Linked DNA regions of Azospirillum brasilense. The protein of the gene in region 2 interacts with the protein of the main gene of each other region in a pairwise test. Links are inferred from orthologs where the notes say so. Each region holds a gene or a part of one and is shown on either strand. Other genes may lie near its edges.

Region 1 (4,405 bases), on a different replicon or contig from region 2:
GGGCAACCCGAAGCAGATCAAAGATTGGGATGACCTGCTGAAGCCGGGCGTCCAGGTCATCACCCCGAACCCGAAGACCTCGGGCGGGGCGCGCTGGAACTATCTGGCGGCCTGGGCCTATTCGCTGGAGAAGAACGGCAACGACGAGGCCAAGGCCAAGCAGTTCGTCGCCGACCTGTTCAAGAACGTGCCGGTGCTGGATAGCGGCGCCCGCGGCTCCACCGTCACCTTCACGCAGCGGCAGCTCGGCGACGTGCTGCTGGCCTGGGAGAACGAGGCCTTCCTGTCGCTCCAGGAGTTCGGCGCCGACAAGTTCGACATCGTCGTGCCGTCCCTGTCGATCCTGGCGGAGCCGCCGGTCGCGGTCGTTGATTCGGTGGTCGACCGCAAGGGAACGCGCAAGGCGGCGGAAGCCTACCTGAACTTCCTCTACACCCCTGAGGCGCAGGAGATCGCGGCGAAGAACTTCTACCGCCCGCGTCTGCCCGAGGTCGCTGCGCGGTATGCGGATCGCTTCCCGAATGTTAAGCTTGTGACCATCGACGGTTCCTTCGGGGGCTGGCGCACGGCGCAGGAGAAGCATTTCGCGGATGGCGGCGTCTTCGACCAGATCTACCAGAAGGGCCGCTGACCCGTGGTCGCGGCAACCACCAGCGACGCCGTGCTCCCCAATTCGGGGGGCACGGTGTTGAGCGTTCTTCGGAAACCCAGCGTCCTGCCCGGCTTCGGGCTGACCCTGGGATTCACGCTGACCTATCTGTCCCTGATCGTCCTGCTGCCGCTGGCCGCGCTGGCGCTGAAGGCGGCCGGGCTGGGCTGGTCGGGCTTCTGGGACGCGGTGCTGACGCCGCGCGTCCTGTCCGCCTTCAAGGTCAGCTTCGGGTTGTCGCTGGCCGCCGCCGCGGTCAACGCCGTCTTCGGCTTCATTGTCGCCTGGGTGCTGGTGCGCTACCGCTTCCCCGGCGACCGGATCGTCGACGCGCTGGTGGACCTGCCCTTTGCCCTGCCCACCGCGGTGGCCGGCATCGCGCTCAGTGCGCTGTACGCGCCCAACGGCTGGATCGGCTCCCTGCTGATGGAATGGTTCGGGCTGAGGGTGGCCTTTACGCCGCTGGGCATCGCCATCGCCCTGACCTTCATCGGCCTGCCCTTCGTGGTGCGCACCGTGCAGCCCATACTCCAGGACCTGCCGCCGGAGGAGGAGGAGGCCGCCGCGGCGCTGGGCGCCACGCGCTGGCAGGCCTTCCGGCGGGTGGTGTTCCCCGCGCTCCTGCCGGCCCTGCTGACCGGCTTCGCCCTGTCCTTCGCCCGCGGGGTGGGGGAGTACGGCTCGGTGATCTTCATCGCCGGCAACATCCCCGGCCTGTCGGAGATCCTTCCGCTGCTGATCGTCATCAAGCTGGAGCAGTACGACTATGCCGGCGCCGCCGCGGTCGGCGTGCTGATGCTGATGGCGTCCTTCGTGCTGCTGCTGGCCCTGAACCTGCTGCAAGCCTGGATGAGGGCGCGTCATGCTCGTTAAGAAAACCGTCGGGTTCACCCCGGCGCTGGCCGACAGCCGCTGGGTGAAGGGGCTTCTGATCGGCACGGCGCTGGCCTTCCTGCTGCTGTTCCTGGTGCTGCCACTGGTTGCGGTCTTCGTCGAGGCGCTGCGCCGCGGCACGGACGCCTACTGGGCGGCCCTGATGGAGCCGGACGCGGTGGCGGCGATCAAGCTGACGCTGATCGTCGCGGCCATCGCCGTCCCGATGAACCTCCTCTTCGGCGTGGCGGCGTCCTGGTGCATCGCCAAGTTCGACTTCCGCGGCAAGGACGTGCTGATCACCCTGATCGACCTGCCGTTTTCGGTGTCGCCGGTGATCTCCGGTCTGATCTACGTGCTGCTGTTCGGGCTGCATGGGCTGATGGGGCCGTTCCTGAAGTCGCAGGGCATCCAGATCATCTTCGCCGTGCCGGGGCTGGTGCTCGCCACCGTCTTCGTCACCTTCCCCTTCGTCGCCCGCGAGCTGATCCCGCTGATGCAGGAGCAGGGCAACGAGGAGGAGGAGGCGGCGCTGGTGCTCGGCGCGTCCGGCTGGCAGACCTTCTGGCGCGTCACCCTGCCCAACATCAAGTGGGGCCTGCTGTACGGCGTCCTGCTGTGCAACGCCCGCGCGATGGGCGAATTCGGCGCGGTGTCGGTGGTGTCCGGCCACATCCGGGGCGAGACCAACACGATGCCCCTGCATGTCGAGATCCTCTACAACGAATACAATTTGGTCGCTGCCTTCGCGGTGGCCTCGGTGCTGGCCATGCTCGCCCTCGTCACGCTGGTCGTGAAGTCGGTGCTGGAATGGCGCTTCGGGGCTGAGCTGGCGGCCACCCGGCATTGAGGCGACGCACGTCATGGCGATCCAGGTTTCCGGCATCACCAAGCAATTCGGCAGTTTCCGCGCGCTCGATGCGGTGGACCTCGAAGTCCGCTCGGGCGAGCTACTGGCCCTGCTCGGCCCGTCGGGGTCGGGCAAGACGACCCTTCTGCGCATCATGGCGGGGCTGGAGTTCGCCGACTCCGGCAGCCTCCTGCTCAACGGGGAGGAGGCGCTGAGCCTCACCCCGCGGGAGCGGCAGGTCGGCTTCGTCTTCCAGCATTACGCGCTGTTCCGCCACATGACTGTCTTCGAGAATGTGGCCTTCGGGATGAAGGTGCGGCCGCGCGGCCAGCGCCCGACCTCGACCGAGATCAAGCGGCGCGTCATGGAGTTGCTGGACTTGGTCCAGCTCGCCCATTTCGCCGACCGCTACCCGGCGCAGCTCTCCGGCGGGCAGCGGCAGCGCGTGGCGCTGGCCCGCGCGCTGGCCATCGAGCCGAAGGTGCTGCTGCTCGACGAGCCGTTCGGCGCGCTCGACGCCAAGGTGCGCAAGGAGCTGCGGCGCTGGCTGCGCAAGCTGCACGAGGACATCCACATCACCTCCGTCTTCGTCACCCACGACCAGGAGGAGGCCCTGGAGCTGGCCGACCGCGTCGTGGTGATGAGCCAGGGCCGGATCGAGCAGGTGGGCAGCCCGGCGGAGGTCTACGACCGTCCGGCCTCGGCCTTCGTCTACGAGTTCCTCGGGCAGGTGAACCGCTTCGACTGCGTGGTGGCGGACGGGGTGGCGCGGACGGCCAACGGGGCGCTGTCCATCCCCGCCGACGGCACGGTCCGCGGCCCGGCCATCGCCTATGTGCGCCCGCACGATCTGGGCCTGAGCCCCAGCGCCGGCGGGCCGGGCCGGGTGTCGGGAATCCATGTGGTGGGGCCGGACGCGCGGATCGAGATCGACCTCGCCGGCCTGCCGCTTGAAGCCGAGATGGACCGCGAGCGCCTGTCCGCCCTGGGCCTGCGCCTTGGCGACCAGTGCGCCGTCCACATCGACCGCGCCCGCGTTTTCCCGCAGCCCTGACGGCCTGCGGATGGCGCCCGGCCTACCCGCGAAAAGGGGCGGGTCGGGCGCTCCGCCTCATGCGAACGGGATTCTCGCGGGCCATGGAGTCTGCCCCGTCCGGGCCACGGACTAAGTCCAATGCCGACTCGTAACGCTATTGCCTTCTGGCGATGCGGACGGTGAATGTGTTGAGCCTTCCGCATTGCACCAAATGCAGGAGGCACCGGTGGACCATTCAGGACTGTCGCAGGCCACCGGCCCCGGCGCCGCCGCCCTGCGGACGGACGCCGGGGCCGGAGCCTGGTCGCCGCCGTTGGCGCTCGTGCTGCCGGTGATCCTGGCGCTGCTGCTTCTGCCGCTCATCCTGGTGGAGATGCCGCCGCTGCTCGACTACCCGAACCATCTGGCGCGGGTGGACGTGCTGCTGCATTACCGGTCCGATCCCTTCCTGGCCGACCATTACACCGCCTCCCTGACGCCGGTCCCGAACCTGCTGATGGAGGCGGTGATGCTGCCGCTCGCCAGCGTGCTGCCGCTCTACGTCGCCGGGCGCGTCTACATGGCCCTGGCCGGGCTGCTGACCCTGTTCGGGGCGATGCTGCTGAACCGCACGCTGTTCGGGCGGTGGAGCCTGTGGCCGCTGTGCGGCGCGCTGTTCATCTACAACGCCACGCTGATCGGCGGCTTCATGAGCTTCTCGCTCGGCCTCGGCTTCCTGCTGGTCGGGCTGTCGCTGTGGATCGCGCTGGCGGGACGGCGCTGGCAGGTGCCGGTGGGGATGGGCTGCGCGCTGTTCCTTTATTTCGCCCACGCCATCGTGCTCGGCTCCTTCCTGCTCTGCCTGTTCGCGGTGGAGGCGGTGAAGTATGTGGGGCAGGGGCGCAAGCCGCTGACGCTCGCCAATCTCGGGCGCGACGCCCTGCGCTTCGCCGCGCTTCTGGTCCTTCCCGTGGCCCTGTTCGCCGGCACGGTGGGGACTCACCTCCTCCAGTCCGAC
Region 2 (4,375 bases):
TGCGCCACATGGGCAGCCCGCACTTCCTATTCGGGCTCAGCCGCGACGACGTGACCAAGGGCAAGCCGGACCCCGAGCCCTACCTGACCGCCGCCGCCCGCCTCGGCGTGCCGCCCGCGGCCTGCGCGGTGATTGAGGACAGCCCGACCGGCGCCCGCGCCGCCAAGGCCGCTGGCATGCTGACCATCGCCTGGCCGCAGCACGCCGACCTGCTGTTCGACGCCGCGGACCATGTGGTCACGGACCCGGCGGAGCTGGACTGGGACGGCCTGTGCGGCCTTGCGGAGCGCATGGCGGCGGACTGACCGCCGCCCTCTGGGCGCTTCAGCCCTTCACGATGAAGAAATAGACGGTCATCGCCACGCCGACGACGATCACGAACTTGCGCAGGATCGGCGGCGGGATGTGCCGGGCGACGGCAGCCCCGGCGTAGCCGCCGGCCATGGCGGCGACCAGCATGATCAACGCCTCGTTCCAGTAGACCGCGCCGCCGAGGACGAAGGCCACCACCGCCACCGCGTTGAGGCAGCCAGAGACCAGCGCCTTCAGCCCGTTCATCGCGTGTAGGTCGGTCAGGCCGAAGACGCCCAGCGTCGCCAGGATCAGGATGCCGATCCCCCCGCCGAAATAGCCGCCGTAGATGGCGATGAAGAACTGCACGATCAGCACCGTGTTGTGGCCGACCTTGAAGTTGCGGCGGATGTAGGCCGACACCTTCGGGCCGAAGGCGAACAGCACCGTCGCGAACAGCAGCAGCCAGGGGATGACCGCCTCGAACACGCGCTGCGGCGTCCACAGCAGGAGCAGCGCGCCCAGCAGCCCGCCGATCAGGCTGACGCCGAGGAAGGCCGGCAGGCTGACCTCCTTGATCCGTCCCAACTCCCGCCGGTAGCCGTAGGCGCTGGCCAGCGCGCCCGGCGACACCGCCACCGTGCTGGTGGCGTTGGCGTTCAGCGGCGGCACGCCGGCCATGATCAGCGCCGGGAAGGTCAGGAAGCTGCCGCCACCGGCCACGGCGTTGAGCACGCCCGCGAAGAAGGCGGAGACGATCAGCAGCAGGGTCAGCATGGGGCCACGGTCCGGCGGGTGGAAAAGCCCGCGGACTATGCCTTCTCGGCGACGCTTACGGTACTGCGTTTTCGGCGGTGCGGTATTTCACGTACGGCCGGTGGGGTCTAGCGGGTCGGGGGAAGCGTACGGAGGTACGTGACCAGGGCGCCCAGCTCGCCGTCGCTCATGGACTTGTAATAGTGATAGCCCATCGGCGGGCTCAGTCGGCTGCCGTCGGGACGTACACCCTCCGTGATGGCCTTGCCGATCTCCGCGTCGGTCCATCCGCCCAGCCCGTGCTCCTTGTCCTGCGTGATGTTGCGGGACACCGCGTTGCCCCACGGCCCGGTGAAGTTGCGCCCGCCGGCCCCCATGCGGGTCATGTCGAGCCGCCCGTCCGGCAGCATCGGCGTGTGGCACTCCATGCAGTGGCCGAGCGGCCCGGCCATGTACGCGCCGTAGGTCACCGGGTCCGTACGCGGCACCTCCGCCACCGTCCCGACCGGCGGGCCGTAGGCGGCGGGCAGCGCCATGCGGTACTCCGACTTCGGGACAGAATGCCGCACCGGCGGAACGCTGCGCAGATAGGCGACGATGGCGCGCAGGTCGCCGTCCGACAGGCCGCGGTAGAAGCCGAAAGGCATCGGCGGGCCGATCAGACTGCCGTCGGGGCGCTTGCCCTCGCGGATGGCGGTGATCAGCTGCTCGTCGGTCCAGCGCCCGATCCCCGTCTCCGGGTCCGGCGTGATGTTGGAGGCGTAGGCGGTGAAGGGGTCCTCGACGAAGGGCGTCCCGCCGGCCAGTTCGCGTCCCGCCACCGGACCGCCCGGCCCCTGCGGCGTGTGGCAGTTGCCGCAGGCGACGATTCCGTTGACCAGGGCGCGCCCCCGTTCCACAGGCGATTCCAGCGCCGTTTCGGCCCAGGCCGTCGCGATCATGCCGGACAGCATCAGGCACGCGGCGACGCTGCCGCGGCGGACAAGCCGGACCATGGGCCGGACCATGGGGTTCTCCCTCACCGATGATGCGGAAAGCCACGCTACCCCCGCAATCGGCCGCGGCACAGACGGATTGTTGAGTACACCGATCAGCAATTCGGCTTAGCCGCCATGGCTTTCGCGGAGCCGCGGGATGGGCTATGGTTCCGGCCCTTTTTGTTTGGCGAACGCCACTGGAGTGAGACCGATGTCCGCCCTGCTTGAGACCACCGACGCCTTGCACGATCAGATGCTCGCCCTCGGCCGCGCCGCCCGCGCCGCCGCGGCGGAGCTGGCGACCGTGCCAAGCCCGTCGAAGGATCAGGCCTTGCGGGCGGCGGCCGCCGCGATCCGCGCCCGCAAGGCGGAGATCCAGGCGGCCAACGACGCGGACGTCGCCGCCGCCCGGGAGCGCGGCCTCGCCGGCCCCATGATCGAGCGCTTGGCCCTCAACGACGCCCGCATCGAGGCGATGGCCAAGGGGCTGGAGGATATCGCCGACTTCCCCGATCCCATCGGCGGCGTCATCGCCGAATGGACCCGCCCCAACGGGCTGGCCATCCAGCGCGTGCGCGTGCCGCTGGGCGTGATCGGCATCATCTACGAGAGCCGCCCCAATGTGACCGCCGACGCCGGCGGCCTCTGCCTGAAGTCGGGCAACGCGGCGATCCTGCGCGGCGGCTCGGAGAGCATCCGCTCATCCCGCGCCATCGCCGCCTGTCTGGCCGACGGCCTGCGCGCCGCCGGTCTGCCGGAGGCGGCGATCCAGCTCGTCCCGACCACGGACCGGGCGGCGGTCGGCCACATGCTGACCATGCGCGATTTCATCGACGTGATCGTCCCGCGCGGCGGGAAGTCGCTGATCCAGCGCATCGCCGAGGAGAGCCGCATCCCGGTCATCAAGCATCTGGACGGCAACAACACCGTCTATGTCGACGCCGGGGCCGACCCGGAGAAGGCGCGCAAGGTGGTGATGAACGCCAAGATGCGCCGCACCTCGATCTGCGGCGCCGCCGAGACGCTGCTGGTCGACCGCCGGATCGCCGACGCCGTCCTGCCGGTGCTGGTGAAGGATCTGCTGGACGCCGGCTGCGCCGTCCGTGGCGACGCCGCCGCCCAGGCCGCCGACCCGCGCGTGACGGCGGTGACGGCGGAGGACTGGGACACCGAGTATCTCGACGCCATCATCGCCTGCGGCGTGGTGGACGGGGTGGACGGGGCGATCGACCACATCAACCGCCACGGCTCCCACCACACCGACGCCATCGTGACCGAGGACCCGTCGGCGGCGGAGCGCTTCCTCCAGCGCATCGACAGCGGCATCGTGCTGTGGAACGCCAGCACCCAGTTCGCCGACGGCGGCGAGTTCGGCATGGGTGCCGAGATCGGCATTTCCACCGACAAGTTCCACGCCCGCGGCCCGGTGGGGGCGGAGCAGCTGACCAGCTACAAGTATGTCGTGCGCGGCGATGGCCAGACGCGGCCGTAACACGTCCATCCACGAGCCCCCCTCCCAACCTCCCCCCGCTTTGCAGGGGGAGGAGTCAATCCCCTCCCCTGCGAAGCGGGGGAGGGTTAGGGTGGGGGTACCGTGAAACCACCCCCCCACCGCTACGCCGGCCCGCTCCACGCCGGCCTGCGCATCGGGCTGCTCGGCGGCTCCTTCAACCCGGCCCACGCCGGGCACCGGCACATCAGCCTGTACGCGCTGAAGGCGCTGGGGCTGGATCAGGTGTGGTGGCTGGTCAGCCCGCAGAACCCGCTGAAGCCGGTGCGGGGCATGGCACCGCTCGCCGAACGGCTGGAGGAGGCCCGGCGCACCGCCCGCCATCCGGCCATCCGGGTCACCGCCATCGAGCGCGAGCTTGGCACCCGCTACACCGCCGACACGCTGGCCAAGCTGAAGCGGCGCTTCCCGAAAACGCGCTTCGTCTGGCTGATGGGGGCGGACAATCTTCGGCAAATCCCCCGCTGGCGGCATTGGACGCGCATCTTCCGGCTGGTGCCGGTTGCAGTTCTCGCCCGTCCAACTTATTCTATGGGAGCGCTTGGTGGCATGGCCGCTCAGCGCTATGCCCGTCGCCGGGTGAGCATGCACAAGGCCAAGGGGTTGGCCGGTTCGAAAACACCGGCCTGGATTTTCCTCCGCAACCCGCTGCATCCGGCTTCGGCGACGGCGATCCGCCGGGCACGCGCCAGCGGGTCGTGACCCTGTATCGCGAGGTAGGTACCATCAACACGTTCATCGAACCGGCCGCGCCCGTTGTGCGGCCCGCGCCCGTTCCCGTTCCCCAGCCGGACGAACTGAAGGCGCTCGTCGAGAAGTCCCTGGACGACGATCAGGCCGA

Evidence for each region. Proteins that work in one complex are often made in the same cells at the same time.
Region 1: the proteins of D3869_RS05320 (region 2) and D3869_RS19225 interact in binary tests that used the Escherichia coli proteins (3 or more experiments, as listed by UniProt). The link is inferred for Azospirillum brasilense from one-to-one orthologs.

What each region holds. Positions count from the first base shown.
Region 1 is NZ_CP032346.1:1,127,097-1,131,501, reverse strand. The notes cover bases 1,409-4,405. They hold D3869_RS19225 (sulfate/molybdate ABC transporter ATP-binding protein), read left to right. Parts: upstream 1,409-2,385; coding sequence 2,386-3,426; downstream 3,427-4,405. Other genes in these bases: D3869_RS19220 (hypothetical protein), read left to right, coding at 3,635-4,405; cysW (sulfate ABC transporter permease subunit CysW), read left to right, coding at 1,512-2,372; cysT (sulfate ABC transporter permease subunit CysT), read left to right, coding at 1,409-1,522. In the rest of the region: D3869_RS19240 (sulfate ABC transporter substrate-binding protein), read left to right, coding at 1-631; more of cysT, read left to right, coding at 689-1,408. UniProt on the Escherichia coli protein: Part of the ABC transporter complex CysAWTP involved in sulfate/thiosulfate import. Responsible for energy coupling to the transport system.
Region 2 is NZ_CP032345.1:1,082,548-1,086,922, forward strand. Bases 1,408-4,375 are described here. They hold D3869_RS05320 (glutamate-5-semialdehyde dehydrogenase), read left to right. Parts: upstream 1,408-2,235; coding sequence 2,236-3,516; downstream 3,517-4,375. Other genes in these bases: D3869_RS05315 (c-type cytochrome), read right to left, coding at 1,408-2,054; D3869_RS05325 (nicotinate-nucleotide adenylyltransferase), read left to right, coding at 3,619-4,236; rsfS (ribosome silencing factor), read left to right, coding at 4,293-4,375. Also shown: D3869_RS05305 (HAD family hydrolase), read left to right, coding at 1-305; D3869_RS05310 (sulfite exporter TauE/SafE family protein), read right to left, coding at 325-1,068; more of D3869_RS05315, read right to left, coding at 1,176-1,407. UniProt on the Escherichia coli protein: Catalyzes the NADPH-dependent reduction of L-glutamate 5-phosphate into L-glutamate 5-semialdehyde and phosphate. The product spontaneously undergoes cyclization to form 1-pyrroline-5-carboxylate.